Regions from separate parts of the Bacillus sp. m3-13 genome, predicted to be linked through region 4. Evidence: riboswitches for the same ligand, from Rfam matches in the RefSeq annotation. Region 4 holds a riboswitch; each other region holds the start of a gene.
The links. A riboswitch is a leader RNA that binds a small molecule or an ion and turns the genes downstream of it on or off. The one in region 4 is predicted to bind S-adenosylmethionine.
Positions count from the first base shown of each region.

Region 1: linked by a shared signal. The riboswitch ahead of M313_RS0115920 (LLM class flavin-dependent oxidoreductase) and the one ahead of mtnK (S-methyl-5-thioribose kinase) in region 4 are both predicted to bind S-adenosylmethionine.
Region 2: linked by a shared signal. The riboswitch ahead of mtnW (2,3-diketo-5-methylthiopentyl-1-phosphate enolase) and the one ahead of mtnK (S-methyl-5-thioribose kinase) in region 4 are both predicted to bind S-adenosylmethionine.
Region 3: linked by a shared signal. The riboswitch ahead of metK (methionine adenosyltransferase) and the one ahead of mtnK (S-methyl-5-thioribose kinase) in region 4 are both predicted to bind S-adenosylmethionine.

Region 1 is NZ_ACPC01000022.1:73,649-81,462, forward strand. It holds gene M313_RS0115910 (YjiH family protein) at 1-190, shown strand, start outside; gene M313_RS0115915 (ATP-grasp domain-containing protein) at 384-1,331, opposite strand; gene M313_RS0115920 (LLM class flavin-dependent oxidoreductase) at 1,384-2,436, opposite strand; SAM riboswitch class I at 2,525-2,636, opposite strand; gene M313_RS26670 (hypothetical protein) at 3,383-3,505, opposite strand; gene M313_RS0115935 (hypothetical protein) at 3,522-3,878, opposite strand; gene M313_RS0115940 (PTS transporter subunit IIBC) at 4,158-5,801, shown strand; gene M313_RS0115945 (endonuclease/exonuclease/phosphatase family protein) at 5,808-6,602, shown strand; gene M313_RS0115950 (PRK06851 family protein) at 6,679-7,776, opposite strand.
Region 2 is NZ_ACPC01000012.1:101,963-109,776, forward strand. It holds gene smc (chromosome segregation protein SMC) at 1-577, shown strand, start outside; gene ftsY (signal recognition particle-docking protein FtsY) at 597-1,595, shown strand; gene M313_RS0105350 (carbon-nitrogen family hydrolase) at 2,004-2,786, opposite strand; gene M313_RS0105355 (pyridoxal phosphate-dependent aminotransferase) at 2,885-4,057, shown strand; SAM riboswitch class I at 4,144-4,249, shown strand; partial or broken gene mtnW (2,3-diketo-5-methylthiopentyl-1-phosphate enolase) at 4,325-5,572, shown strand; gene M313_RS0105365 (2-hydroxy-3-keto-5-methylthiopentenyl-1-phosphate phosphatase) at 5,569-6,234, shown strand; gene M313_RS0105370 (methylthioribulose 1-phosphate dehydratase) at 6,231-6,869, shown strand; gene mtnD (acireductone dioxygenase) at 7,070-7,603, shown strand.
Region 3 is NZ_ACPC01000019.1:165,998-173,811, reverse strand. It holds gene M313_RS0111430 (NEW3 domain-containing protein) at 1-64, opposite strand, end outside; gene metK (methionine adenosyltransferase) at 410-1,609, opposite strand; SAM riboswitch class I at 1,787-1,953, opposite strand; gene pckA (phosphoenolpyruvate carboxykinase (ATP)) at 2,361-3,947, shown strand; gene M313_RS0111415 (alpha/beta hydrolase family protein) at 4,341-5,174, opposite strand; gene M313_RS0111410 (ABC transporter substrate-binding protein) at 5,298-6,293, shown strand; gene M313_RS0111405 (ABC transporter ATP-binding protein) at 6,305-7,084, shown strand; gene M313_RS0111400 (ABC transporter permease) at 7,062-7,814, shown strand, end outside.
Region 4 is NZ_ACPC01000009.1:174,443-182,256, forward strand. It holds partial or broken gene M313_RS26920 (PAS domain-containing sensor histidine kinase) at 1-566, shown strand, start outside; gene M313_RS0103075 (methylated-DNA--[protein]-cysteine S-methyltransferase) at 597-1,085, shown strand; gene M313_RS0103085 (DUF2087 domain-containing protein) at 1,409-2,005, shown strand; gene mtnA (S-methyl-5-thioribose-1-phosphate isomerase) at 2,431-3,480, opposite strand; gene mtnK (S-methyl-5-thioribose kinase) at 3,484-4,680, opposite strand; SAM riboswitch class I at 4,783-4,942, opposite strand; gene cspD (cold-shock protein CspD) at 5,263-5,460, shown strand; gene M313_RS0103110 (DUF2269 family protein) at 6,362-6,817, opposite strand; gene argS (arginine--tRNA ligase) at 6,894-7,814, opposite strand, start outside.

The DNA of each region.
Region 1 (7,814 bases), on a different contig from region 4:
AAGCGAGTTAACACGTTTTGTAGTCGCGGCAGTATCTGTTACACAGCTGATTTATCTTTCTGAAGTTGGGGGCGTTATCTTAGGTTCTAAAGTTCCTGTATCGCTTTGGGAGATGTTCGTGATTTACATTTTACGTACATTGATTACGTTACCGGTTATCGCGCTCATGGCGCATGTGTTTTTCTTTTAATAGTGGCATGTAAAAAGCTATCCTTAGAGTCCTGTTGGGGACTTTGGGATAGCTTTTTTAATGTGAATCCTCTGTAGAGTGAAGCGCAAGGTGTGAGACTCCAGCGGGGGAGTAACGGTAGGTTGAGACCCCTGAAGCGTTGTGAGGAGGCTCAAGCACCGTCCCGCGGAAAGCGAACACCTGGAGCGAAACTCTACAGATGTATTACAGAGCCCTCTAGCTCTTTTCCTAGTAGCTTTGCAAGTTCCAGCATGCCGTATTTCCCGGCTGCTTTTTCCGCGTCTGCATTGTAATTAGTGTTGGTGTTGACATCATAAGTGAAGATTTCACCTTGACTGTTGCGGATAAACTCAATACCAGCTACCTGAATCTCGTTTTCTTGCAGGAAGTTTTCATATTTTTCAATGATCGGGTCGGCAAAGCCTTCCACGATACGGAACTTCGGCTTTTCTTCGACTTCTTCGCCTACAGGGCAGAACAGGTCCCCGATCTGGCAGGCATCGGCCGGGCACAACTCAAAGCCTTCTGATGTATCGACCTGAACGGCATACATGAACTTCCCGCCAATAAACTCACAACGGGTAATAAAAGGTTCTGGCGCCTGAATGTATTCTTGGATCAACGTGATGCCATCTACAGGTTCTTCAAAATCAGGTCCGTAAAGGTACTCTTCAAGGGAGGCTGTGGAGTGGAATAGTTGTACCCCAAGTCCTTTTCCAGCACGGTTATGTTTCGTAATAAAGGAGTTCGATCCTATTCGTTTAGCTGCTTGCAGTATATGTTCCTTGCCTACCGCTGCAATCGTTTTTGGCGTTCTCACTCCAGCTTTTTCTAGGGCCGTGTATTGATTTACCTTACTTAATTCCAACTGAAGTGCACGACTTCCATTGAGCACTTTTCGTTCATGGTGCTCGAGCCACGCCAGTACCGCTCCTGTTAACTCGGGTGCAAAGCGGTGGTCTCTTGTATGGGAGGAGGCGCTCATTCTGTTGTAAAATACGCCTTCAGGTGGTTCTTCCGTCAAAGGAACTACTCCTTCGTCTAAATGCCATTCTTCATATGGCAATCCCAACTCTTCCAATCTATTAGTTAAATGTGTTGTCCACTCTTTATTTTCATGGATAATGTAGATTTTTTTCACGATGTTTGCCTCCATTTTATGCATATATGCTAGTGTATTCTCTGCTTGGTTTTTATGATTGGGCAAGCTCTTCTGTCCTCGACTTTACAAGTGGCATCACCTTTTTGGCAAAGCGCTCCATTTCTTCAAGCTGCGGGGAGAACTGTAATAGCAATAAGTCCACGCCCGCTTTCTCGAATTCTTGTATTCTTGTAGCAATCTGCTCTGGCGTGCCTATTAAATTTGGACGCAATCCCCTATTCGATACAGAGTAGTCCTGCAGTTGTATTTGTTGTTCAAGCTGTGATTTGCTTGTGAAGTCCTTAAATCCAGCATACGCATCTGATTCTTTAACAGCTGTGATCCGGGCAAGTTCCGCCTCCGCTTCTTCTTCCGTATCTCTGCATATGACATAAGCAGCCATCCCAAAGGATTGAAAAGGAGGATTCGGTGTCTTAGCTCTCTTTTCTTTCATATCATTAATCTTCGCCGCCACTTCCTCCACCGTGCCCCCGTGCATGACATAGGCATCACAGTGTGAGGAGATAACTTCCTTCCCTTTCGGACTCTCGCCACCTGCGTAAAGTATCGGATTTGGGCGCTGCATCGGTTTAGGGTGAAGTTTTGTGTCTTTCAACTGATAGTATTTTCCCTCATAGGTAAAAGAGTCCTCTGTCCATAAGCCTTTAAGGACATCAATAAACTCCTTTGTGCGGTCATAACGCTCATCATGCTCAGTGAAAATCCCGCCATATTGACGAGCCTCCCCTTCCCACCAAGCCGAGACGACATTGAGAGTGAATCGCCCGTTACTGATATGATCGATATTTGCGGTTGCTTTTGCCGCAATTGCCGGGTTATGAAAACCAGGCCGGATCGCCGTCATGATTTCAATTTTTTCTGTAACGGCTGCCAAAGCTGCAGCAGTCGACCAAGCTTCCAATGAGTCCTCTTTCGGTCCTTTAATATCATTTAGGAAAAGCTCGGCAATTAAAGTGGTGTCAAAACCAAGCTGTTCTGCCTGTTGGATCACTTTTTTTGCATAATCAAAAGTCGGCGGCATCTGTTCGTCCTCTACATTTCTCAACCAACCGCCGAATATCGGCAACCAAAATCCAAACTTCATTTCACGCTTCCCCCTTAAATGTTTGTGTATGTAGACAAACAAAAAACTCCTTCGATAAGAAGAAGTTTGAGTACAAGCCCGTAACATCCACTTATCTTCCAAGAACGTTTGTCTTGCTGGAATTGGCACCTGTACGGTTGTTTGTACCATACGGTTGCCGGGCTTCGCAGGGCCAGTCCCTCCACCTCTCTTGATAAGAAAACTTACTATTCAATTATTATTATCTAAACTAATCCTATCACGAAACTTGGGAATGGACAAGTATTTCGGATAGCTAAATAAAGTTGGTGTTATTTATAGCTTATTAGCTTGTAGGGGAATTGATGATGGGGGATTTGGGGAGGCTGAGCGGGGGTGGGCGGCAATGAAGACACTTCTGAGCTTGAATTCCTTCCACTGAGGTCTTCATACACTTTATCAAGACACTTTCAAGCCTGAAACCCTCCCACTAAGGTCTTCATACCCCCTATGAAGACACTCTCAAGCCTGAATTCTTTCCACTGAGGTCTTCATCCACCTTATGAAGACACTTCCAAGCCTGAAACCCTCCCACTAAGGTCTTCATCCACCTTATGAAGACACTTCTAACCCTGAATTCCTTCCACTGAGGTCTTCATACACCTTATGAAGACACTCTCAAGCCTGAAACCCTCCCACTAAGGTCTTCATACACCCTATGAAGACACTTCCAAGCCTGAATTCCTTCCACTGAGGTCTTCATACACCTTATGAAGACACTTTCAAGCCTGAAACCCTTCCACTAAGGTCTTCATACACTTTATGAAGACACTTCCAAGCCTGAAATCCTCCCACTAAGGTCTTCATCCACTTTATGAAGACACTTCCAAGCCTGAATTCCTTCCACTGAGGTCTTCATCCCGACCATTACCTTAATTCCCCACCAAAAAACGCCCCCCATACCAGGAAGGCGTTTCGCATAAAACTATTAATAGACATCCTTTTCGAAGTTAGGGGCATGCAAGCCTACCTCTTCAAAGACTTCGCCTATTTTCTGGTGGAAAGTATCCAATGCAGCTGTCACTTCTTCACCATCTGAGCCTTCTGACAAGGCTGCAGCACGTTCTTCAAAAATATAGAGCTAACAACTCGATGGAATCCTTCATATCCGCGCTAAGATCATCATCCAAGTTCTTCGGAATCTCAATTCCACGAAGTTCGTTGGCAATACGATTACTAGCCTCAACGGCTGCTTCAAGATCTCCTTCACCTGCTGACATTTCATAGGATGTTACAGGCTCGAGATGCTTGCGGATGGTCTGAATCATTTCCATTTGTATATTCATAAGGACGGTTACCGTTTCCCCGCTCTGGTCAGCAGGAACTTGTTTGGAATCGGCAGTGTCCACATTGTTCGCTTCCTCTGTGCAGGCAGATAGCACCATTACTAAAACAAGTATCATAGAGAAAATCCACTTTTTCATATCAAGTCTCCTTTTCTTCATACATTACGGAAACAGTGTACTCGTTTTCACGGAACCTGTATATACTTCCAACAAAAGTTGCATTCTTCTATTTTTTCTTACATCTTGTTATAGTTTGTTAAAAATTTATTAAAATAATATTTTCTGCTTGCATTGTTCACCCACATCCCATACAATAGGAAAATGCAAACGGTTGCACTAGATGTGCATTGTTTTACACTAAAATGAATTCGTTTTCAACAAAAAATAGAACTTTTATAGAAAGAAGGCTGTTAAAAAATGAAGAACTTTTTGTCTTTTGATTTCTGGCAGAAATTCGGTAAAGCTTTGCTGGTAGTGGTTGCGGTTATGCCTGCTGCTGGTATTATGATTTCTCTTGGTAAGTTGGTCGGGATGACTGGCGGAGACTTAGCTCTTGTGCAAACGATTGCAAGAGTGATGGAAGATATTGGTTGGGGAATCATCACCAACCTGCATGTATTATTTGCGGTTGCCATTGGTGGATCGTGGGCGAAAGAACGTGCAGGAGGAGCTTTCGCTGCACTGATTGCATTCGTTCTTATCAACCGTATCACTGGTGCAATCTTTGGGGTTAACAACGATATGGTGGCAGACCCTGAAGCTACATTTACCACTCTTTTTGGACAAGAACTAGTTGTTGGTGACTACTTTACTACTGTATTAGGTGCACCAGCGTTAAACATGGGAGTATTCGTTGGTATCATTGCTGGTTTCCTTGGTGCTAACCTTTTCAATAAATTTTACAACTATAGTAAATTACCAGATTCCTTATCATTCTTTAACGGTAAACGCTTCGTACCATTCGTTGTAATTGGTGGATCTGTTATCGCTGGTATCGTATTGAGTGTTGTTTGGCCGTTCATTCAAGGATTGTTAAACGATTTCGGTGTTTGGATCGCTTCTTCTAGAGACAGCGCGCCAATCGTTGCACCATTCATTTTCGGTGCATTAGAGCGTCTATTATTGCCTTTCGGATTGCATCATATGTTAACGGTGCCAATGAACTACACGTCACTTGGCGGGACTTATACAATTCTAACTGGCGGCAGCGCTGGTTCTGTTGTAGCAGGACAAGATCCATTATGGTTAGCTTGGATTGCCGATCTTAACAACTTCCTTGCAGCTGGTGACACAGAGTCTTATGAAGCGCTTCTACGCGAAGTGGTGCCTGCTCGTTTTAAAGTAGGACAAATGATTCTCTCTTGTGCAGCATTGATTGGTATTGCTTATGCGATGTACCGCAATGTGGACAAAGATAAGCGTAAAAAGTACAAGTCTATGTTCTTATCTGCAGGTCTTGCAGTATTCTTGACTGGTGTTACAGAGCCAATCGAATTTATGTTTATGTTTGCTGCTCCTGTGTTATATGTAATCTATGCGATTATGACAGGACTAGCTTTCGCTATTGTTGATATTATTGATATTCGTGTTCATGCATTCGGGGTAATTGAGTTGCTTACTCGTACACCGATGATTGTAAAAGCCGGCTTATGGTTAGATCTAGTGAACTTTGTGATTGCATGTCTAGTATTCTTCGGATTGAACTTTGCGGTAGCGAACTTCATGATTAAGAAATTCAATTTCCCTACTCCGGGACGTAACGGAAACTATATCGAGCAAGAAGAAGGCACTGGCAACGGTGCAGCTGCAAATGTACAAGCAGATTCTTTGGCACCTGCGATTATCGGCTTGCTTGGTGGAGCGGAAAATATTGAAGATGTAGATGCATGTATGACTCGTCTGCGTGTGACAGTAAAAGATAGAGAGAAAGTTGCAAATGAAGCGGCATGGAAAGAAAAAGGTGCGCTTGGACTTATTGTGAAAGACCGCGGTGTACAAGCGATCTACGGACCAAAAGCTGATGTAATCAAATCTGATATACAAGACTTGTTAGGAGCGTAATAAACGATGAAACTACTAACCTTAAACTGCCACTCTTGGCAGGAAGAGAACCAAATGGAAAAGATACAGCATATCGCTCGAGCCATTAAGGAACAAGCATACGATGTCATCGCTCTTCAAGAGGTTAGTCAAAGCATCGATGCCCAAGTTGTCAAAGGAAACATTAAACAAAACAACTTCGGCCTTGTTTTACAGCAGGAACTTGAAAAGCTTGGAGTGTCAGACTACGAGTTAGTCTGGGACTTCGCCCATATGGGGTATGATACGTTCGAGGAAGGCCTTGCGATCTTGACTCGCCATTCTATTAAAAAGACACATTCCTTCTTTGTTTCTAAAAGTACGGATTCGGACTTTTGGAAAACACGTAAAATAGTTGGTGTGACGGTTGAAGTGCAGGGTGAGGAGATGTCCTTTTATACATGTCACCTAGGTTGGTGGAGTGATGAAGAGGAGCCTGCAAAGTATCAGATGAAACAGCTTATTGAAAAAGTGAAGGGAACTGAACCTTACTTCCTGTTGGGTGATTTCAATAATAGCGCTCATATTAAAGGGGAAGGCTATGAATTTCTGACTTCCACAGCTGGTCTGCATGATACGTATTTGCTGGCTTCTGAAAAGGATTCAGGAGTGACGGTAGAAGGTAAGATTGCTGGCTGGGATGAGAACAAACAAGACTTGCGAATTGATTTGATCTTGGCAAGCTCCCCTCCTTCGGTCACTTCTTCAAAAGTGGTCTTTAACGGGCAAAATAGAGAAGTGGTATCAGACCATTATGGGGTAGAAGTAACCTTGGAAATATAGTCGAGTTTTGACGTATTTCCTGGGAAAATGTAAAAAGGTGAACGGCATTTAGGTGCTGTTCACCTTTTTTGTATGGTTATTTGGTAGCAGCAATGGCTTCTATCTCTGCTTGGATTTTCTTTGTCCACTCATCCACTACCCCGTAATCCATTGCCTTCACATAGATCTCTTCTAAGCTCCCGTGCCAGCTCTTTGCTTCGGCCAGTTTCCCAATGGCCTCTTGCATCGCTTCCGTATAGCGTTCTTTTACAAGGGCAATTTCTTTTTCATATCGCTCGTCTGTCCCTGTACGAATCGTAATATCATACATATCCACGATGGAATCCCCTTCACGCTCAGGGAAATATTCATGTGGAGCAGTACTGTCGAAAATAGCGAACCCAAGCTCGCGGCAGATAATCATATCCAGACTGTATGGGTCAAATCCGCAATGATAGACTTCTACATCAAACCCTTTATCCTCGGAAGCTTTTGCGAGCTTTTTCAGCATAGTCGACTTCCCTGAACCAGGACGGCCTTTTATAAAATAACGATGTGTCAGCCCTTCTGTCAGGTTCGGCACGAAATCTTTTGCTCCCGCAGGTGTCGCCGCACCGAGGAAACGGTGTCTGACGTCTGCTTTTTTATCTAATGTCTTTCCTTGGAACAATTGCTCTACGAGATCCTGCGTCAGCTTATTTGCCGCCTCAAAGTTCATATTATGAATATAATATCTTTCCCAATCGTCATGTATTTTCAGGGCTCTCGCGAAGGTTTGGTATGCAGTCTGGAAGGCTGCCTTCTTTTTGGAAGCTAAGTGCTGTATTTCAACTTTCTGCTCAGCAAGCAGTTTGGAGTCCCACGCCTCGCCTAGGTTCACGTATTCCTCAACAGCACCCGGAGCTTTCGGTTCAATGACATGCGGAGCCGTCCCATCTACTATACCAATGCCGAGCGCTCGGATGACCACCCCGTCCACCGACTTCGTATCAGATGAACAGTGAAGCAGTTCAATGTCATACCCTTTTTCGTTCCAGACTTTCCCGATCTTTTTGATGAGTGATGATTTCCCCGTCCCTGGTCCGCCTTTTAAAATAAAAATGCGATCCAATCCTTCTATGTTCGATTCATAAAGACTATAAAATCCGCGCGCTGTATTTCCACCAGCATAATAGTTTAAAATTTTCCCTGCCAAGATCTAACACCCTTTCAATGGTAGGTTATCTTCCAATT
Region 2 (7,814 bases), on a different contig from region 4:
TCGAGTAAGCGAGCGATATACATTCCTTAAGGAACAAAAGGACGATCTTCAAGAAGCAAAAGACACCTTATTCCAGGTTATCGGTGAGATGGATGAGGAAATGAAAAAACGCTTTGAGACGACCTTCACCAATATCCGTGCGCATTTTCACGATGTGTTCCGCTCTTTATTTGGAGGGGGAAGGGCAGATCTTGTGCTAACAGATCCGTCAGACATGCTGAATACTGGCGTAGATATTGTGGCACAACCTCCTGGTAAAAAACTGCAGAATCTTGGTCTTTTGTCAGGGGGAGAAAGAGCCTTAACGGCAATTGCTTTGTTATTCTCAATATTAAAAGTGAGACCTGTGCCGTTCTGCATCCTTGATGAAGTGGAAGCGGCGCTTGATGAAGCCAACGTACACCGTTTTGCCCAATATTTAAAGCAGTTCAGTCAAGAAACACAGTTCATCGTCATCACCCACCGCAAAGGAACGATGGAATTCAGTGATGTCCTTTACGGAGTAACGATGCAAGAATCCGGTGTCTCTAAATTGGTCTCTGTCCGGTTAGAAGAATCCAAAGAACTTGTTAAATAGAGAGGAAGAGAATGAGAAAATGAGTTTCTTTAAAAAGTTGAAAGAAAAGCTTACCACCCAAACAGATTCCGTAACGGAAAAATTCAGAGAAGGATTAACGAAAACTCGTGATTCCTTCTCTGGTAAAGTAAATGACCTTGTCGCTCGTTATCGCAAAGTCGATGAAGATTTCTTCGAAGAATTGGAGGAAATCTTAATCGGAGCGGATGTTGGCGTTAACACCGTGATGGAATTGATTGATGAGCTTAGAATGGAAGTAAAACGGCGCAACATCCAAGATCCCCGCGAGGTTCAAAGTGTCATTTCTGAAAAGTTGGTGGAGATCTATCAAGCAGGAGAAGACGTGTCTCCGACCATCAACTTTCAACAAGACGGCTTAACGGTTGTTCTGGTTGTAGGGGTAAACGGAGTAGGGAAAACTACGTCTATAGGAAAGATTGCTAAGAAACTGAAGCAAGAGGGAAAGAGTGTTCTTCTTGCAGCGGGAGATACATTCCGTGCCGGCGCGATCGACCAGCTTGAAGTATGGGGTGAACGTGTTGGAGTGGATGTGATCAAGCAATCAGAGGGTTCAGATCCTGCAGCTGTTATGTATGATGCACTCCAAGCGGCTAAAGCTCGTAAAGTTGACGTGCTTCTATGTGATACAGCAGGTCGACTTCAAAACAAGGTCAATTTAATGAAGGAACTGGAAAAGGTGAAGCGTGTAATTGAGCGCGAGGTTCCGGGTGCACCGCATGAAGTTCTGCTAGTACTGGATGCGACGACAGGCCAGAATGCATTAAGCCAGGCGAAAATCTTTTCTGAAGCAACGAATGTTACGGGAATCGTTTTGACGAAGCTTGACGGCACCGCAAAGGGCGGAATCGTTCTTGCTATCCGAAATGAAATGAAGATTCCGGTCAAGTTTGTCGGTTTAGGGGAAAAAGCAGAAGACTTGCAGGAGTTCAATGCAGAGCAATATGTGTACGGATTATTTGCAGATATGATGGAAAAAGAAGAAGCACAAGAAAGCTAAAAAAATATCATCACTTGCCGCCCCTCCACTCTGACGGGCGGCTTTTATATAGAGAAGAAAGTGTGGGAACCTGTTGATTTCCGTTTCGGGCGCTTTGTTTGCCTGCGGGGTCTTCCCTGTCCCTTCCTCCCGCGGGCGTCTGCGCGCCTTCCACTCCAATCAACAAGAAGGTTTCATTAATTTAAGGGTCTATGAAAAAGCATCTAACCGAGTTAACGGGATAAGCATTAACGTTACATCTACTCAATTTTCAGCTGTGGATTGGAGCAAATGGCGAAGACTCCAGGCGGGGGAGTAACGGTAGGTTGAGACCCCTGAAGCGTTGTGAGGAGGCTCAAGCACCGTCCCGCGGAAAGCGAAGCCATTTGCGGAAAGGAACAGCAGCAATTCACCAATCAACAAAAGAGATTAATAGTATTGTGGTCTTCGATCTTCGAAGATTGGTATTCTTTTTCTTACTTCCGCCACCTTATCTAAATCTATTTCAGCTGTAATGATTTCTTCCGTTTCGCCAGCTTCGGCCACAATTTCTCCCCAAGGATCGATAATCATCGAGTGTCCTGCGAAAGCATTCTTCGGATCAGCACCAGAACGGTTACATGCAATGACATAGCACTGGTTTTCAATGGCCCTCGCAATGAGAAGTGTACGCCAATGATCAACCCTAGCCAAAGGCCACTCTGCCACAACAAATATCGCTTTTGCATCTTTTGTAGTATGCGCGCGTATCCATTCAGGAAAACGGATATCATAGCAAATGAATCCTGCACAAGTTTCTCCGTCAAGCTCAAACATCCCATCCGTTTTTCCTGGCTGAAGGAAGTGATGCTCGTCCATCAAGCGAAAAAGGTGCAATTTGCTATATTCGCCGGCAACTTCGCCATCTTTATTGACGGTAATCATCGTATTATAAATTCCTTTGTTCGTTTTTTTGGCGACAGAACCACCCACAATGTGGGTTTTAAGTTCTTTTGCAGCAGATTTAAGGAATTTGGTAGTGACAAAACCGCCGGAATCTGCAATTTTATCAAGGCGTTCGAGGTCATAACCTGTGGACCAAAGTTCAGGAAGGACAATGATATCTGGTCGATCCTTACCTGACAATGTCAGTAGTTCACATGCTTTTTCTATATTTGCTTTGGGATCTCCAAAGGCTACATCAAATTGAATACAAGCTATTTTCCATTTCATAATTTTATCCCCCCGTTGAAAAAATACTTTACAAGTTGAATCTAACAATATATGATTTGTGACTAGGATTTCAAGAATTTTTTAAGTAGGTGAAAAAGGTGAAACACTTTCAACAATCTGAATTATTAAATACACTGCCTAAACAGTTCTTTGCTTCATTGGTTGAAAAAGTGGGAAAGGTTGTTGCACAAGGTCATGATGTTATTAATCTTGGACAAGGAAACCCTGACCAACCGACTCCTGAACATATTGTAAAGTCGTTACAGGAAGCAACCGAAAAACCGAATCATCATAAATATTCCCCTTTTCAGGGTCATCATTTTTTTAAAGAAGCGATCGCAACTTTTTATAAACGAGAATATGAAGTGGACATAAATCCAGAAACTGAAGTGGCCATACTCTTTGGTGGCAAAGCTGGGCTGGTAGAAATCCCCCAATGTTTATTGAATGAAGGGGATACCGTGCTTGTCCCAGACCCGGGTTATCCTGATTATTGGTCTGGTGTGGCATTGGCCAGAGCGAAAATGGAATACATGCCTTTAAAAGAAGTATATCATTTTTTACCAAACTATGAAGATATCAATCCGGAAGTCTTAAAAGCGGCTAAGCTTATGTTCCTCAATTACCCCAATAATCCGACAGGGGCTGTAGCGAATTCTGTATTTTTTAAAGAAACGGTAGACCTTGCAAATGAGCACGATATTTGCGTGGTTCATGATTTTGCATATGGTGCAATCGGATTTGATGGAAAAAAACCACTTAGCTTCTTACAAACTCCTGGTGCGAAAGATGTCGGGATTGAAATCTATACATTGTCGAAAACTTTTAATATGGCCGGATGGCGAGTGGGGTTTGCAGTGGGGAATGAAAGTGTGATCAAAGCGATCAATCTATTGCAAGACCATATGTATGTCAGTATTTTTGGCGCGATCCAAGAGGCGGCTGCCACTGCCTTGTTAGATAAACAAACCTGTGTTCAAGAATTGGTAGATTTGTATGAGGAGAGACGAAACATCCTTATTCATGGATTACAGGAAATTGGTTGGGAAGTAAAGGCGCCAAAAGGTTCTTTTTTTGCATGGTTAAAAGTTCCGGAAAGATACACATCTGAGGAGTTTGCAGACAAACTGCTTGAAGAAGCCCATGTGGTGGTGGCACCTGGTATTGGCTTTGGATCCTTTGGGGAAGGTTATGTGCGCGTCGGTTTATTAACCAGTACAGAAAGATTACAAGAAGTAGTTCAACGAATCAGAGGGTTAAAGATTTTCTGAATAGTCTGTTGACATAAACTCAAAATGATGGCATAATCTCAACTAGAATTTAGTATTTAGATAATTTGAATTTTATATATAATCCAATCTTATCAAGAGCAGGTGGAGGGACTAGCCCGATGAAACCCGGCAACCGACTTATTCAGTTAAGCACGGTGCTAAATCTTGCAGCAAAAAGCTGATAGATAAGAGGACGTTAGATAGACTAACCTCTTCTTATGGAAGGGGTTTTTTGTTTTTTTATCATCGTTAGAAAGGGTGTACATAATGTCAGAAATTCTAGCAACCTATTTGGTTCATGATCATAACGGGAATCTCGAAAAAAAAGCGGAAGGGATCGCACTTGGACTTACCATCGGGTCCTGGACTGAACTTCCGCAGCTTGAACAGGAGCAATTGAGAAAGCATAAAGGCAGAGTCGTAAGCGTGAAAGAGCTCTCGTCAAATGACAGGGTGAATTCTTATTTAGGGAATACGGTGACACGTGGCATTATCCAAATTGCTTATCCTAGTTTCAATTATAGCAATGACTTGCCGGCGATTTTTAACCACGGTATTTGGCAAGTTGTCATTAGATGGGGAAATTAAGTTGATTGATCTTGAGTTCAGCAATGACTTGAAGCTAGCATATCCTGGACCGAAATTCGGAATAGAAGGGCTTCGCTCCATTACTGGCGTACATCATAGACCATTTGTGATGAGCATTTTCAAAGGGGTGATTGGCAGGGACCTTGATTATTTAACGGATCAGTTGAAGGAACAGGCTCTAGGGGGAGTTGATTTCATCAAGGATGATGAAATATTGTTTGAAAACGACCTTACCCCTTTTGAAAAAAGGATTAACGAAGGCAAAAAGGATTCTAGAGGAAGTGAAGGAAGAGACAGGACATCGTGCAAGATATGCGGTTAATCTGACAGGTCGTACGTTAGAGCTTAAAGATAAAGCAAAAAGAAGCGGTAGAATTAGGTGCTGATTTTCTGCTATTCAATGTTTTTGCTTATGGGCTTGATACACTTCAAAGTTTGGCTGAAGACAAGGAAGTATCCATTCCGATTATGGCGCATCCGGCGGTTAGTGGGGCGGTTACCCCATCAGAATTTTATGGCGTTTCCAATGAGTTGTTGTTAGGAAAACTTTTACGCTATGCAGGTGCTGACTTTTCTTTATTCCCATCTCCTTACGGAAGTGTGGCATTGCCGAAGGAACAGGCGCTCGGTATCCGGGACGCTCTGACAGTAGCAGACAATCAGTTTAAATCGACACTGCCTGTCCCTTCAGCTGGAATACACCCTGGACTCGTACCACTACTTTATCAGGATTTTGGCAACGATGCGGTCATCAACGCAGGAGGCGGGGTGCACGGGCATAAGCTTGGTGGGGCTGCCGGAGCAAAAGCTTTTCGTCAGGCAGTAGATGCGGTAAAAGCTGGGGAATCATTGACATCATACGCACAAAAGCATCCGGAGTTAGAGGTGGCCCTCAAGCAGTGGGGAAGTGTGGAGGTTACAACATGAATGCCAATAAACAAATGATTTTTTGTGACTTTGATGGAACCATCACCAATAGTGACAATATCATTGCCATTATGAAAAAGTTTGCTCCAAAAGAATGGGACGAAATAAAAAATCAGGTATTATCTCAAGAAATCTCCATCAAAGAAGGGGTAGGGAAAATGTTTTCCTTGCTTCCTTCTAAGAAAAAGGAAGCAATTACTGAATATATACTAGGTCACGCTGAGATACGGGAAGGCTTTAATGAGTTTGTGGCTTTTACAAAAGAAGAAGGAATACCCCTTTATATTGTTTCTGGCGGTATTGACTTCTTTGTGGAACCACTTTTGGAAGGAATGATAGAAGAGGAGAACATCTATTGCAATGGCTCTGATTTTGATGGGGAAACCATAAACATCCTTTGGCCTAATGAGTGTGATGTGGACTGTGACAACGATTGTGGTTGCTGCAAGCCATCGATTATCAGAAAACTTGTCAAATCTGATACTTATAAAATTGTGATTGGCGATTCCATCACAGATTTAGAAGCGGCAAAGCTTGCGGATCAAGTGATAGCGAGGGACTTTCTGATTAAAAAGTGTGAGGAGCACTCCATTGCCTTTTCTCCGTTCGAAACGTTTTATGATGTGATGGATATCTTGAAAAAACGGAAGGTGACAGCATGAGTCATTTTTTAAAGAAATGGACAGAGCTTTCTGAGGTTAAGGAGGAGTTGGCTTCTCGGGATTGGTTCTTTGGCACCAGTGGAAACCTTTCTATTAAAGTATCAAATACCCCGTTGCAATTCTTGGTTTCCTCAAGCGGCAAGGATAAAAGAAAGATAACCTCAGAAGATTTTCTGCTTGTGGATGAACTTGGGAACGCGGTCGAAAGCACTACCTTGAAGCCTTCTGCAGAAACATTGCTACACCTCGAAGTTTACCGGAAGACGAACGCAGGTTGTTCCTTGCATGTTCATACCGTTGATAACAATGTCATCTCTGAGCTATATGGTGACTACGGCGAGATTAGATTTAAAGGACAGGAAATCATCAAAGCATTTGGTATATGGGAAGAAGATGCGGAAGTAAGCATCCCAATCATAAGAAACCATGCAGACATTCCAGCTTTGGCAGATGAATTTTCTCAATATATAGATGGAGATGCTGGCGCTGTTCTGATTAGGAATCATGGAATTACCGTTTGGGGAAGGAACGCCTTTGAGGCGAAAAAACACCTAGAGGCCTGGGAATTTCTATTCTCCTATCATTTGAAATTATTAAGTGTAAAAAACTTGGTTCAACCAAAAATATCTATTTAAATCTTATATAGAAAAGTTATTTCAATAGTTTCCCTAGCTGTTGATTGGAGGAACGGGCGAAGACTCCGGCGGGAGGTAGCGGTAGCTTGAGACCCCACAGCGGAGCGAGGAGGCTCAAGCACACGCCCCGCGGAAAGCGAAGCCCGGTACGGAAATCAACAGCGGTGTTAATAGTGATATAAAATAAGGAGGAATATAACATGGCAGAAATCAGATTACACGAAACAGATGAAAGAATCAGTGGGAAAGAACAGGTAGAAAGCTTCCTGAATGATAATGAAGTAATCTACGAAAATTGGGATATTGCAAAACTCCCTCAACATCTACAGGAAAACTTTTCTTTGACTGCTGAGAACAAGGAAGAAATTCTTACAGTTTTTAAAGATGAAATTACAGCAATTTCCTTAAAAAGAGGGTACAAGGCACAAGACGTTATCTCGTTATCTGATACAACACCGAACTTGGAGCAACTTCTACAAAATTTCAATAAAGAGCACCATCATACAGATGATGAAGTGCGTTTCATTGTCAGTGGCCATGGGATCTTCGTTATTCAAGGAAAAGATGGTTCTTTCTTTGATGTAGAGTTAGAGCCGGGCGATTTAATCTCTGTCCCTCCCAATGTGCGCCACTATTTCACCTTGATGGAGGATCGTAAAGTAGTTGCGGTTCGAATCTTTGTTACTACAGAAGGTTGGGTACCGATTTATGAAAAAGAAGAAGTAAATAACTAATAAAAACTGATGACCTTGCGCTGGCAGGGTCATTTTTTTATGAAATTTAGAAATCGTAAAATCCGGTTGATTTCCGTTCCAGGCGCTTCGCTTGCCTGCGGGCGGTCCGTGAGCCTCCTCGACTTTGTCTGCGGGGTCTCACCTGTCCCTTCCTCCCGCGGGCGTCTGCGCGCCTTCCACTTCAATCAACAAGGTTATCCCATTCATCGAA
Region 3 (7,814 bases), on a different contig from region 4:
TAACAACTTTCCATAATTCGGGGTCATGTTCCACGGCATAGGTTTTATTATCTACATCTGGCATCAACAACGGAAATAGAAAAATCACTGACAACAGGACTAATGTAACTCTCCTCTTCAATACAAAACCTCCCAGATTTTTTCCATGTCAAGTCTTGTTGAGATGAAACTTGATTCATCCCTCCTTATATGTAGTTAGTAAACTTTCCTTACTATTTAAATATACATATAATTCAAAATAATTTGAACGGTCCTTATTTACTGTTTTTGGTATATAAACCGGTGCAAAAGTACTATTACTTGATATGGAATCATTGGGGAGAACTTAGACTAATGGAAATAAAAAAACGCCAAAAGACGTAAGCACTTTTGGCGCTCCAGTTCTTTGGCGTTTTTTATTAAATATATATTAATCGTTCGCTTGCTCTTTCAAAGCATCTGCTTTGTCTGTTTGCTCCCAAGGAAGATCCAGATCATTACGTCCGAAGTGGCCGTAAGCTGCAGTTTGCTTGTAGATAGGACGACGAAGGTCTAGCATTTTAATGATTCCTGCTGGACGAAGGTCGAAGTTATTGCGAACCAATTCAACCAATTTCTCTTCAGAAACTTTACCAGTTCCGAAAGTATCAACTGCGATGGATACCGGTTGAGCAACACCGATTGCGTAAGCCAATTGAACTTCACATTTGTCAGCAAGTCCGCTAGCTACGATGTTTTTAGCCACATAACGTGCAGCATAAGCACCAGAACGGTCTACTTTCGTTGCATCTTTACCGGAGAATGCTCCGCCACCGTGGCGAGCGTATCCACCGTAAGTATCAACGATGATCTTACGTCCTGTAAGACCAGCATCCCCTTGTGGTCCACCGATTACGAAACGGCCTGTTGGGTTGATGAAGTATTTTGTATTATCGTCAATCAATTCAGCAGGAACTACCGGCTTGATTACGTATTCCTTGATGTTGCGTTGGATACGATCCAAAGAAACCTCTGGGTGATGTTGAGTTGAGATTACGATTGTATCGATACGAACTGGTTGGTCGTTCTCATCATATTCCACTGTCACTTGCGTTTTACCGTCTGGACGTAAGTAAGGAAGAACCTCATCTTTTCTCACTTCAGTTAAACGGCGAGAAAGTTTGTGCGCCAGTGAAATAGGTAATGGCATTAATTCTTTTGTTTCATTACAAGCATATCCGAACATTAGACCTTGGTCTCCAGCTCCGATTGCTTCGATTTCTGCATCTGACATTTGACCTTCACGAGCTTCTAGCGCTTGGTCAACACCCATTGCGATGTCAGCAGACTGCTCATCGATGGAAGTAAGTACCGCACAAGTTTCCGCATCAAAACCGTATTTTGCACGAGTATAACCGATGCCTTGGATTGTTTCACGAACAATTTTAGGAATATCTACATAAGTGGAAGTTGTAATTTCTCCAGCTACCAATACCAATCCAGTAGTAACGGATGTTTCACACGCTACACGTGCATTCGGATCATTTGTTAGAATTGCATCCAGGATAGAATCGGAAATTTGGTCACAAATTTTATCCGGGTGGCCTTCCGTTACGGACTCAGAAGTAAATAAACGACGTTGTTTAGTCATTAAAAAAAGTTCCTCCTTTTTGTTTATGAAAAGCGTTTGACTTCTCTTCACGCACAGCAGTTATATTTGATACGGATCTCAGTTCCTATTGTGATGTTCTATGTTATCTTGTGTAAAAATAGAAAAAACCTTCCCACAAAGTTGAGGAAAGGTTTGATGTCGAGATTTAGCCTTTCACTCTTATCGGTCAAGGTCATAGCCTTGCTCAGGTTTAGCACCTTTTCTCAAGCGACCAAAGACTTGGCCTAATACAAAACAGCGGCGTGCTTTTTCGCGCTCGCTCATCCTTTGAGCAGGTTGCTGGGTTTCATAGGGCCTGTCCCTCCACCAGCTCGGAATAAGAGTATCCGTTCAAGGTTCTATATTAGCGCACTAAAACCTTTCATGTCAACAAAAAAGAGAAATAATTCGACATCAATTTACAGGAAATAATTGCTTCCTTATATGTAGATCTTCTATCTTGAAAAATCTCATTATCATTTTCTTTTACTTCTGGTTGGCAAGGTTTATAATAGGAGAGGACATTTGGTGAAATTTTAGTGGACAAGCATAAAAATGATAACGCTTTCAAACAGTCGATCTAATGCTATTCCACTTGGATAAGCCTCTTTTTCACAAAATGTTAACGAATTCCTATTAATTTTCATAAAATAAGCTAATTAGTATGGACTATTAAGTTAAATGTGTTATACTTTTTAACAGATGAGAAAATAAATAAGCAAATTATTTAATCAAAGGAGAGTTATCCATGATGAAAACGGTTGGGATTGATAATGGGTTAACAAAATTAATTTACGGAAGCAACACGCATGTTCAACTGTCTGTTCCTCAATTGGTAGAAAAGATATTAAACCGTAACGAAGGCTGCCTGACCTCAACTGGTGCAGTACTCGCAACGACTGGTAAATACACGGGTCGCTCCCCTAAAGATAAATTTATTGTAGAAGAAGAAATCAGCAAAGATAAAATTGACTGGGGTACCGTCAACGCGCCTATCTCTGAAGAAGTATTTGATCGCCTATATAACAAAGTTCTCACATACTTAGAAAACAAAGAAGAAGTATTTGTTTTCAAAGGATTCGCTGGCGCCGATGAAAAATATCAATTGCCAATCCAAGTAATCAACGAATTCGCATGGCACAACCTTTTTGCACAACAGTTATTTATTAAGCCAAATGAAGAGCAGTTGGCAAAACATGAAACCGCATTCAGCATTGTTTCTGCTCCGAACTTCAAAGCAGACCCTGTCATAGACGGAACAAATTCAGAAGCATTCATCATTATTTCCTTCAGCAAACGCATTGTTCTGATCGGTGGTACAGAATATGCCGGAGAAATGAAAAAGTCCATTTTCTCTGTAATGAATTATCTTCTTCCGGAAAACGGCATTATGCCAATGCACTGCTCGGCAAACGTAGGACGCGAAGGCGATGTAGCATTATTCTTCGGTCTTTCCGGTACAGGTAAAACGACGCTATCTGCCGACCCTAACCGCAAACTTATCGGTGACGATGAGCACGGCTGGTCTAACACAGGCGTATTTAACATTGAAGGCGGATGCTATGCTAAATGCATTGGTCTGACTCGCGAAAAAGAACCACAAATCTTTGATGCAATCCGTTTTGGCTCAGTACTTGAAAATGTGGTCATTGATGGTCAATCTCGTATTGCTGACTATGAAAACTCTACCTTAACAGAAAATACCCGTGCAGCTTACTCATTGGATGCAATGGACAATATCGTTCAACCTAGCATTGCCGGTCACCCGAATACCATCGTCTTTTTAACAGCGGATGCAACAGGCGTATTGCCTCCAATCTCTAAGCTGTCTAAAGAACAAGCTATGTTCCACTTCCTAAGCGGTTATACAAGTAAACTTGCAGGCACAGAACGCGGAATCACATCACCACAAGCAACTTTCTCCACTTGCTTTGGTTCCCCATTCTTGCCGCTACCTGCTACTACTTATGCAGAGATGCTTGGCAAGAAAATCGATGAGCACAATGTGCAGGTTTACCTTGTTAACACAGGCTGGACTGGCGGAGAATATGGCGTAGGAAACCGCATGAAGCTTTCATACACTAGAGCTATGGTACAGGCGGCACTTGAAGGCGACCTGACAAATGTGGAAGTAGAAAAGGATCCATACTTCGGCGTTTCCATTCCAGTACATGTTCCAGGAGTACCTGATGAAGTGTTACAACCGAAGAAAACATGGAATAATGAAGAGAAATACGACCAGTTTGCACGCGAGCTCGCAGGAAAGTTCAAAGCGAACTTCAAAAAGTTTGAAAATGTACCAGCGGAAGTCCTTGAGATAGGCGGACCTACGGTATAAGAAACATTTTAGGCCAACCAAGGCTATGATAGACTTGGTTGGCTTTTTGTTTTATTGGGGACATATAGAGCTGTTCTATTTGACCATTTTACTCTTTTTAACGGGCGTTCGGGCGTATAGAGCCGTTCTATTTGACCGTTTTCCTCTTTTTAACGGCCGTTCGGGCGTATAGAGCCGTTCTATTTGACTGTTTTCCTCTTTCTAATGTGCGTTCGGGCGTATAGAGCCGTTCTATTTGACCGTTTTCCTCTTTTTTACGGGCGTTTGGGCGTATAGAGCCGTTCTATTTGACCGTTTTTCTCTTTCTAATGTGCGTTCGGGCATATAGACCCGTTCTATTTGACCGTTTCTCTCTTTCTAACGAGCGTTCGGGCATATAGGAGGTTCGCTCTGTTACCGTTCTCCCTTTCCACTACACGTTTCGGGCTTTGAGAAGCCCTCTCTGTTACCGTTTTCCCTTTGTTCCTTCATCCACCTCGTCAACCGCGCAACTATCCTCCGGTTTTCCTGTGGGGGAAAATAATGCGTGTACTCCGAATAATACCACGCCTCCACCTTCTTCCCCATTTCCTTCGCACACTTTTCCAACCTATAAGAATGCTCAATTGAAACGTTCTTATCCTGCTCCCCATGAATAATCAATATAGGCGCATCCAGCCGCTCAAGCTCGAATAAAGGCGTCCTCCATTCATACCGCTCTGGATATTTATTCGGAGTCCCACCTATTACCCGCTTCATCATACGACGCAGATCCACTCTCTCCTCATAGGTGAGAAACATATCGGAAACCCCGCCCCACGACACAACCGAACAGACTTCAGGAAATTCAATCCCTGTCATCAGGGCCATTACACCGCCACGAGAGAAACCGAACACATGAATGCGATCTGCCTTCACTTTTTCATGTCCTACTAACAGCTTAAAAGCAGAAAATGCATCCTCCCTGTCATCTCCAGCAAAGTCCTCATTTCCTTCTCCGCCTTGATTTCCACGGTAAAATGGAGCCATCACCACAAAGCCTTCTGAAGCAAATTGAACAATGCGGCCAACACGAACCTGTCCGACATTTTTTATGCCGCCTCTTAAATATAAAAATCCATCATATTGTCCTTCCGCTTTCGGTTCTGCCATCAATCCCTTTACCTTCAGCCCATCGCTAAAATAGGTCACCGTAAAAACATTGATATGCGGACTTGGTGATGGATATGGAGTTTTTTTAACAATCATCCCGTCTTGCAAAATATTGCCCCCTTTTGACGCACTAGGCATTCACACATATTTAGCCCAAATCATACGCTAATCTATAAAAACATACAAAGCATATGCCCACAATTTCTGAGGAGGTTGAACATGAAAGGTTTAAGAATAGCATTAAGTATTTTATTATCCTTTGCTTTAATTGCTGCCCTTGCAGCTTGCGGTGGCGACAAAACAGAGAAGGTCCGGATTGCTGAAGTTACCCGCTCTATTTTTTATGCTCCCCAATATGTTGCGATTGAAAAAGGATTTTTTGAAGAAGAAGGATTGGAAGTGGAACTGACCACAACTTGGGGTGGCGACAAAACGATGACCACCTTATTGGCTGATGGTGCTGATGTGGCATTGGTAGGTTCTGAGACGTCCATCTATGTGTATGCCCAAGGCTCCAATGACCCAATCATCAACTTTGCCCAACTGACACAGACAGATGGAACTTTTTTAGTGTCCAGAGAAAAACTTGATAATTTTGCGTGGGATGATTTAAAAGGCAGTACCTTCCTTGGCCAGCGAAAAGGTGGCATGCCTCAAATGGCTGGGGAGTTCGTACTCAAAAAACACGGTATTGATCCGCAAAATGACTTGAATCTCATTCAAAACGTCGATTTTGCAAACATTCCTAGTGCTTTCGCTTCCGGTACAGGTGAATTCGTCCAGCTATTTGAGCCCCAAGCAAGTATTTTTGAAGCGGAAGGCATTGGATATATCGTCGCTTCCTTTGGAGAAGAGTCAGGTCATTTGCCATATACGACCTTTATGGCAAAAGAAAGCTATCTAAAAGAAAATCCTGAAACAGCTGAGAAATTCACCCGTGCGCTCTACAAAGCTCAACAATGGGTGGAAAATAACCCGGCATCTGAAACTGCCAAAGTCATTCTGCCATATTTTGAGGATACATCGGTAGAATTAATCGAAACCGTTGTGGACCGCTATAAGAGTCAAGGCTCTTTCGCTACTGACCCAATCCTAGATCAAGAGGAGTGGGATAACCTACAGAACATCATGGACACAGCCGGCGAACTTCCACAATACGTGGAATACGATACGTTAGTAAATACAACCATTGCAGAAGAGGTAATGGAAGAATAGGATGATGAACGATGAGTTTATTATCAATCAATAATATAGAACACATTTATTTTACACCGGAACGGGCTACAAAGGCTCTAGAAGACATCTCTATCTCCATTGAGGAAGGCGAGTTTATTTCCTTCCTCGGCCCTAGCGGCTGCGGGAAGACGACACTTCTATCGATCATTGCAGGGCTACTCCGGCCAACAGAGGGTGCTGTCTTATTAGGAGGCAAACCTTCTAAAGACTGCGTGGCGGACATTGGTTACATGCTGCAGCAGGATTATCTTTTTCCATGGAAGACCATTGAAGAAAATGTACTGCTTGGCTTAAATATCACTAATAAAAGAACGAAACCTAATATAGAAAGAACCTTGCAACTGCTAAAAGAGATGGGCCTGCCAGATGTGGAAAAATTGTATCCTTCCCAGTTATCAGGTGGAATGAGGCAACGCGCGGCACTTGTCCGAACGCTCGCCACTGACCCTCTGCTCCTCCTTCTCGACGAGCCCTTTTCAGCACTGGACTATCAGACGAAGCTAAAGCTAGAAGACCTAGTTTTCACCACACTCAAATCTTTCCAAAAAACTGCCTTGCTCGTCACCCATGACATAGGGGAAGCCATTGCAATGAGCGACCGAATCTTTCTGTTTAAAGCAAACCCTGGTCGATTGGCGAAAACGTTTATAGTCCCGGAAGAATTGAGAAACATGATCCCATTTGAAGCAAGGCAGCATCCGGATTTCTCCTCCTTGTTCCAAAAGATTTGGAAGGAGCTGGAGCAACTTGAACAAGAAAGCGAACATTAATCTCCTTCATCAAGGCTATTTAAAGCAGCGTAAAAAGGTGACCTATCAAGTAAGGTTATATCAACTGGTTATCTTCATCGTCTTTTTTTCCGCTTGGGAGCTTGCCGGAAAAAACAGCTGGATTAATCCATTGCTGTTCAGCTATCCAAGTCGAATCTGGAATCTATTCATAGATAAAATCAAAGACGGTACGCTACTTTCCAATATCAGCATCACCGTTACCGAAACTATCTTCGGATTTATTCTCGGAACACTTATCGGAACAATCATGGCTGCCATCCTATGGTGGTCACCCATGATTTCCAGAGTGCTTGAGCCTTATCTGGTCATTCTGAATGCGATGCCTAAAGTCGCACTTGGCCCTATTTTGATTGTTGCTATCGGACCTAATATGGGCTCGATCATCACCATGGGCGCCATCATTTCGGTTATCATCACGACAATCGTTGTTTATACCGCTTTTAAAGAAGTAGATGATAATTATCTAAAAGTACTGAGGACTTTCGGAGCAACCCGCAGGCAATTATTCCAGCAAGCAGTCCTCCCAGCGTCGTATCCTACTATTATTTCCACCCTGAAGGTGAACGTTGGTTTGGCTTGGGTCGGAGTCATTGTCGGGGAATTTTTGGTCAGCTCCAAAGGCCTTGGCTATATGATCATTTATGGCTTCCAAGTGTTCAATTTCACTCTCGTCCTATTGAGCTTACTGATTATCGCGGTGTTTGCGACA
Region 4 (7,814 bases):
GAGAAGACCAATATGCCATGTATTTTGATGTCATCACCTCTGAACTAAAGAGAATTGAATCCATTATTACCGAATTCCTCGTATTGGCAAAGCCACAGGCTATTTCATATCAGAGAAAAAATGCGACAGTCATCATGAAGGAAACATTGGATCTGTTAAGTGCCCAAGCATCGTTAGAGAACGTTCAATTTATTACATCCATTGAAGAAGGGTTACCGGACATTTATTGTGAACCAAATCAACTAAAACAAGTATTTATTAATATACTGAAAAATGCCATTGAAGTTATGCCTAAGGGAGGAACTGTATCAGTTGCCCTTGAAAAAATAGAAGGAGAGCAGGTACTGATTTCCATTAGGGATGAAGGAACTGGAATTCCAGAAGATAAGCTGAAAAAGCTTGGAGAACCTTTCTATACGACAAAGGAACGTGGAACAGGGCTTGGGCTTATGGTAAGCTATAAAATTGTAGAAGAACACAATGGGACCATAGAAGTCAGCAGTAAGCTTGGCAAAGGTACTACCTTCCATATAAAATTGCCGATCGGGTCACCTACCGTCCGTTAAATTCGGACAGAAGAAAGAGGGTATCTAGATATGTATCAATACAGCAGCACCCCAACTCCAATAGGTACTATATATGTTATTTGTCATGAAGATTATTTAGTTAAAATTGAATTTGATAATGAATTCCTTCAAAAGGATCAGGAAGGTAATTTATACAATTACACACCTAACGATCCATTATGTGAATCGGCTATATCCCAACTTCAAGAATATTTTGCAGGTAAGCGCTCTGAATTTGAATTACCAATTCAAATGGAAGGAACAACTTTTCAAAAGGAAGTTTGGAAGGCATTGAGCAACATCCAATATGGAGAAGTGAAATGTTACCAAGACATTGCCAAAGAAATTAACCGACCGTTGGCAGTCAGGGCGATCGGACAAGCGAACCGAAGAAATCCGCTGCCTATTGTGATACCTTGCCATCGGGTCATTGGGAAGAATAAAGAACTAGTAGGTTATGCTGGAGATAAAATTGGGATGAAAGAAGAATTGTTAAAATTAGAAGGCATTTTAGTATAGAGCAGAAAAGAATAGAATGTTGAAGCTTTGTGCGATAGTGTTTATGCTGTCGTACTTTTTTTTGCTCAAAAAGTTGTAAGCATGTATCACTTTTTCATTTTCTTCATATAATTTACTAAAACTAAAAAAGTTGCTCAAGGGCAAAACTGGAGATGCCCAAAATGGGGAAAAATAATAAAATCATCTTTTATACAGAAGTATTAACCAAACTAAACGTTATCAGTGCGGAAGAAAAAGGATCCATCTTAAAGAAAGATAAGAAAAAAGGTTGATTTCACCATCTAATTAGATTACTATCTAATTAGATGATTATCTAATCTAAGGTGAAGGAGTGGATTATCCTGCAACTGGATAAACTCGTCAACTATTATAAAGTCATGGGCGATACAACCAGAATCAAATTGCTGGTCTTGTTATCAACCGAAGAACCGCTAAGTGGACAAGAATTAGCAGAAAGATTAGGGGTAAAACCACCGACGATTTCCCATCATATTGCTAAGCTAAAAGAAATAAGTGCCGTGTATGAAAGAAGGGAAAAAAACACTGTCTTCTATTACTTAAATCAAAAGGCATTAAGACAACATAGTGAAGGTCTTTTTATCGTGTTAGAAAGAAGCGGAAAAGGGGAGAGGACGATGGAAGAGCAAAAAGAGAGAGAACAAATCTTGCAAAATTTCCTTGCTAAAGATGGAAAATTAAAAACCATTCCTGCGCAAAGGAAGAAAAAATTGATTATCTTTGAACATATCCTCAAAGACTTGGAGATGGGGAAGAAATACAGTGAAAAGGAAATCAATGAACATATTAAACAATTCCATGAAGACTATGCGACGATACGCAGGGAATTCATTATTAACCATTACATGTACAGAGAAGCAGGAATATACGAACTAAACCCAACAGAAATGTGGGCGAAATAAGAACAAGGGGTCATTTAAAACTATTAAACTTTAGTTGGTTAATCGCCGCTGTTACTTTCCGCAAATGGCTGCGCTTTCCGCGGGGCGACCTTGAGCCTCCTCGGCAAGCCTGCGGGGTCTCAACAATGTAGCTACTCCCCCGTAGGAGTCTACGCCATTTGCTTCAATCCACAGCTAAATTATTTGGTGAAATAAGGCCACCTTGTTGATTTCTGTGGAAGGGGCGAAGACTCCTCGAAAATGCTAACGCATTTTCTTCGTGCGATGAATTGCTGTCGAAGTCTTCCTTGTCCTATGGGAGGAAGGGACAGGGAAGACCCCGCAGGGCATTAGCCAAGGAGGCTTCCGGACCGCCCATGGAAAGCGAAGCGCCTGGAACAGAAATCAACAGTAAGTGTAATTTTAATGAAATTAAATATTATCTATTAAACTTTAAAAAGTGCAGGGATAGCTTTTGTGTAGTCGCCTCTGATAATGCCTTTTTCGGTAATGATGGCGGTAATCAGTTCATTTGGCGTTACGTCAAATGCCGGGTTGAACACGGAAATTCCATCAGGTGCTATTTGTTTCCCTCCGAGGTGGGTAACTTCTTCTGGGCTTCTTTCCTCAATCTCGATTTCCTCCCCAGTTTGCTTCGATAAATCGAAAGTGGATAAAGGGGCAGCTACATAAAACGGAATGTCAAAAGCTTTAGCTAAGATGGCAAGTCCATAGGTGCCAATTTTATTTGCAGTGTCCCCGTTTGCGGTGATTCTGTCAGCTCCGACGATGACAGCCGAAATCTCCTTGGTCTTAATGGTGTGGGCTGCCATGTTATCCGTAATTAACGTTACATCTACACCGGATTGCTGGAGCTCCCAGGCAGTTAGTCGGGAGCCTTGCAGAACGGGTCTTGTTTCACAGGCAAAAACACTTAAAGGGAAATTCTTTTCTTTTGCCAAATGAAATGGAGCTAATGCTGTGCCATAACGAGCCGTTGCAATAGAACCTGCATTACAGATGGTCAGCAGTTTATCATTTTTTTGGAACAAGGAAAGTGCATGCTCTCCGATAAGTCTGCATGTTGCTTCATCCTCTAGCTGGATTTGAATCGCTTCATGGACCAGATTTGTTTTTGCTTCGTTTATGGAAGAAGCTTGCAAAGACACTTGGATAAGACGGTCGATTGCCCAAAAAAGGTTGACGGCTGTAGGGCGAGAAGTTGCCAAGTAGTCCCGGTCCTTTCTCAACAGACTTTGAAACTCAGCTAAACTAGCAGTATTATAGGAATTAGCAGCGAGTACAAGCCCGTATGCTGAAGTGATGCCAATTGCAGGCGCACCTCTTACTTTAAGGGTGACAATGGCATCAAAGACATCATGAATGGTATGCAAATCGATGAATACCGTTTCTTGAGGCAATTTCTGTTGATCTAATAATTGAATATAAGAATCTTTCCATTCTACAGAGAGCGGTAGATTAGTAGTAATTGACATAAATTATTCATTCCCTTTTATTTCATTCTTAAGAAGTGATTCTACATCATGAATGTTACGGATGTTTGCTGCATTTTTAATGAGTGTTTGCCCTAATAACAAAGCTTGTTGTTTTACGGAAATTTTTCGCTTATAAGGTTGGATCGTATCAAGGTCAGCTACATGCGCTAAACCAATGGTTCGGCGAATGACCTCACATCCGGCAAAGCCAATTGCATCTGTAAAGACTTTTTTCAGGAAAAAATCTAAATATCCTGGTGTTTGAGTGAAGTGTTCTACGCTTTCCGTCTTCCATAAATCAGAGAAAGTAAAAGTGAATCCTTCCCAGACTTGATACAAGTGGGAAATGATGCTAGCCCTTTGACTGTCGTCTCGTGTGATTGCTTGTAAGAGGATATTGGCAAAGAACTGTCCAACATCAAAGCCAATTGGTCCGAAAAATGCAAATTCAGGGTCTATTACTTTCGTATCTATTTCACTAGCAAAGATGCTTCCGGTGTGTAGGTCTCCATGAAGAAGTGCTTCTCCGTTTGTCAAAAATGTGTATTTCAACTTTGCTACTTCAAGCTTTAATTCTGCATCATTCCAAATTTCCTCAACCGAACCAAGCAGCTCAGGCTCGTAAACATTCGTTTCACTTTCATAAAAAGGATCTGTAAATACTAGATCTTCTGTTATCTTACAAAGCTCTGGATTTGTAAAAGCCTGTTGGAGTTTTTTCTTGTCCTGTTGATTCAATCCAAAATCAGAAGTGTAAAAAAGTGTTTTCGCTAAATATTCCCCAATATGCTTAGAAAGAAGCGGAAAGTTCTTGCCCTCTAGAAAACCATTTCGGACGATTTCCAAATGGGAGAGGTCTTCCATGATCGTAATCGCTAATGCCTCGTTTGTATAATAAACTTTCGGAATAAGATTAGGTACCAAAGTGGCTGCGTTTTTCAAATAATTTCCTTCTATTGTTGCCCTGTGCAAGGTCAACGGCCAGCTTTCACCGACAACCTTTGCATAAGGCAATGCCTGTTTAATAATAATACCTGTGTTATTTTCGTCCCTAATGTGAAAGACAAGGTTTAAATTTCCATCACCGATTTCACGGCAATGCAAGAGTGCACCTTCTTTGAAGAATTCAAGATCTTGCGCTAGTGTAATTGCGGTCGATTCTGTTAACGGCTCATATTCTGTAGTTGCTGTAATTGTCATATTTATTACCCCCGTGTCAAAATATTTATGATAAGCGGGGCGATTATTCAAAAATAAAAGCCCCTTTCCATAAGAAAGAGGCTTGAAGAGTAGACTTCTCCCCTCTTATCTGCCAGAAATAACTTCTGCTGGAATTAGCACCGTGCCTTATGAACAAATTTGTTCGGCGTCCACAAAAGTGTCACGCCCTGTCTCACAACAGTATTACGGTCGGTTGCTGGGTTTCATCGGGCCAAATCCCTCCACCTGCTCTTGATAAGAGATCACAATCATTAAATTGTGAATGTATGAAATTGTGTGAAAATTATTGCTTGATGAAAATAATAACAAGACGCTGGGAAAATTGTCAATAAGTTTTTTGAAAAATCTTTGTTGCGGTCAATATCAGATTATTAAAATAATTAAATGTAATTGTATGAATTGTTTGGTTAAAACCTTGAAAAATTACTAGGCACCTGTTATTATTAAACTATTATTTTTGTTCGGGAAATATGGAAAGTCAGAAACATGGTTTCGTCTTGAAATGTTTGAAAGAGCAAGAATAGTAATATTTACGTGGGTTAACCACAAGGAGGAACAAACATGTTACAAGGTAAAGTAAAATGGTTCAATGCAGAAAAAGGTTTCGGATTCATCGAAGTTGAAGGTCAAGACGACGTATTCGTACACTTCTCCGCAATCCAAGGCGAAGGTTTCAAAACTTTAGAAGAAGGTCAAGAAGTTTCTTTCGAAATCGTTGAAGGTGCTCGTGGACCTCAAGCTGCTAACGTTACAAAATAATGCTAGCCAAATAGAAAAGGACTCCATTGCGGAGTCCTTTTTGTTTTAGGAGAATATACAATACAGTCGATTTCCGTTCCAGGCGCTTCGCTTGCCTGCGGGCGGCCCGTGAGCCTACTCGGCTGCGCCTGTGGGGTCTCACCTGTCGCTTGCCTGCGGGCGGCCCGTGAGCCTACTCGGCTGCGCCTGTGGGGTCTCACCTGTCCCTTCCTCCCGCGGGCGTCTGCGCGCCTTCTACTACAATCAACAAGGTGACCTCATTCATCAAAGGGGTTATGAAACAGCACATAACCGAGTTAACTGAATCAAGCATTAACGTTACATTTACGCAATTTCCAGCTGTGGATTGGAGCAAATGGCGTAGACTCCAGCGGGGGAGTAAAGGTAGATTGAGACCCCTGAAGCGTTGTTAGGAGGCTCAAGCACCGTCCCGCGGAAAGCGAAGTCATTTGCGGAAAGGAACAGCGGCTAGTTGAAAAATGCTGTATTATCATAATATTGTCTCTTTTTTACAAAAAAATGGTTCGGACATTTTTCTTATTTCTTCGGTCAAATAAACGATTTGGAATTGGGGAGGGTTTGGACATAATATTTGAGGGTTGGTCAACTTTTAGGGGGTGTTTGGACAATTGAATTTTAGGTTCGGTCAATTTCAGCAAAACTTCGGTCAACTATTGAAATTCTTCGGTCAACTTTTCGAAATCTTCGGTCAAAACCTAAAAATCTTCGGACATTTGGAACTGAACAGGCATCACCGACCATTATTCAACTATAAATGCCACCCAAAACCTGTATCAGTACCAACCTGCAGTTCAATTCGCTTAATCAATATAGGCCAACACCTCCACCTAATAAAGCCAAATAACGATATCTTTCAGCTGCAAAGGAGATGACCTATAGATCAAGATGGTTTGATGATCATCAAGATAAAAATGAGAAACCCTAGAATGCAGACTAACCAGTAGAGATTACTAATCTTGTGGAGAGTGGCGTCCTGCTGGGCCGGAAGTTGAGTAGAGGCTCTGTTTTCAGGGTGCAGCAGCCAACGCTGAAGTTCACTAAGGGCAGGAGAGATAAATCCGATCACAATGACTTGAATGGAAAGATAAATAACAAGGGAACCAAAAAGCCAAACTTGGAGAATAGAACCATAGTTGCCAAAGAGAACTAGCAGTATGCCAGTGATTACGGCAAGTGTTCCACCAATTTTAGGGAAGTAGTCAAGTTTGTGTTGTAATAGGATATTGTGTCGAAGATCTGAAATGGTCTGATGCTTTCTTAGAAGTATATTTCCGAAAAATGTGGGACCAATTCCGATGACGGCAACCAAGACATGAATCAGTACAAGCCATTTCATAGGCATCCCCCCAATGCTTTTGATACTTCAATATATGAGGGGAATGCCGGATTCATGTTCTTAATACCGATATCTGTTACATTTCTTGAGGAGCCTGAATTCCGAGTAAACGGAGGGACTCTTTAATGACGATTGCAGTAGCGGACACAAGCGCAAGTCTGGCACCTTTTTCTGCGTCTTCTTCAAGGAATTTTACATTGCCATACCAACTGTTAAAAGCTTGGCACACATCCACAATATGCTTTGCAACCAACGAGGGATCGTAGGCCATGTTTGAATTTGCAATTACTTCTGGATATTCTTGCAGAAGTTTTGTCAGTTCCCATGAATAGTTATCACCTAATCCTTTGTCAATGACCTCACCAGTCCACTTGCCTTTTTTCAAGATGGAGTTAGCACGAGCATAAGTGTATTGAACATAAGGTCCAGTTTCTCCTTCAAACTTCAACATATCTTCGAGGGAAAATTCAACAGAATTCACACGGTAGTTTTTTAAGTCATGAAAAATGACGGCACCGACACCAACCTGACGGGCCACTTCCTCTTTATCAGGAAGATCAGGGTTTTTGGATTCAATATTTCTTTCGGCAAGTTGAATTGCTTCTTTCAAGACTTCTTCTAATAACACGACCTTACCTTTTCGAGTGGACATTTTCTTGCCGTCCTTTAATAAAAGACCAAATGGGATATGGTGCATTTCTGCTGCCCAATCAAAATTGGCTTTTTTTAACACTTCTTTCACTTGCTGAAAATGAATGGATTGCTCCTGTCCCACGACATATAGAGCCTTTGAAAATTGATACACCTTCTTTCTATATAGTGCTGCAGCGAGATCACGAGTTGCATAAAGGGTAGCACCATCCGATTTTTTTATAAGGCATGGTGGAAGCGAAGGGTCATCAAGTTCCACTACTTGCGCACCATCTGACTCTTTTAACAAGTCTTGTTCTTCTAACATTTGAACCACTTGGTCCATTTTATCGTTATAAAACGCTTC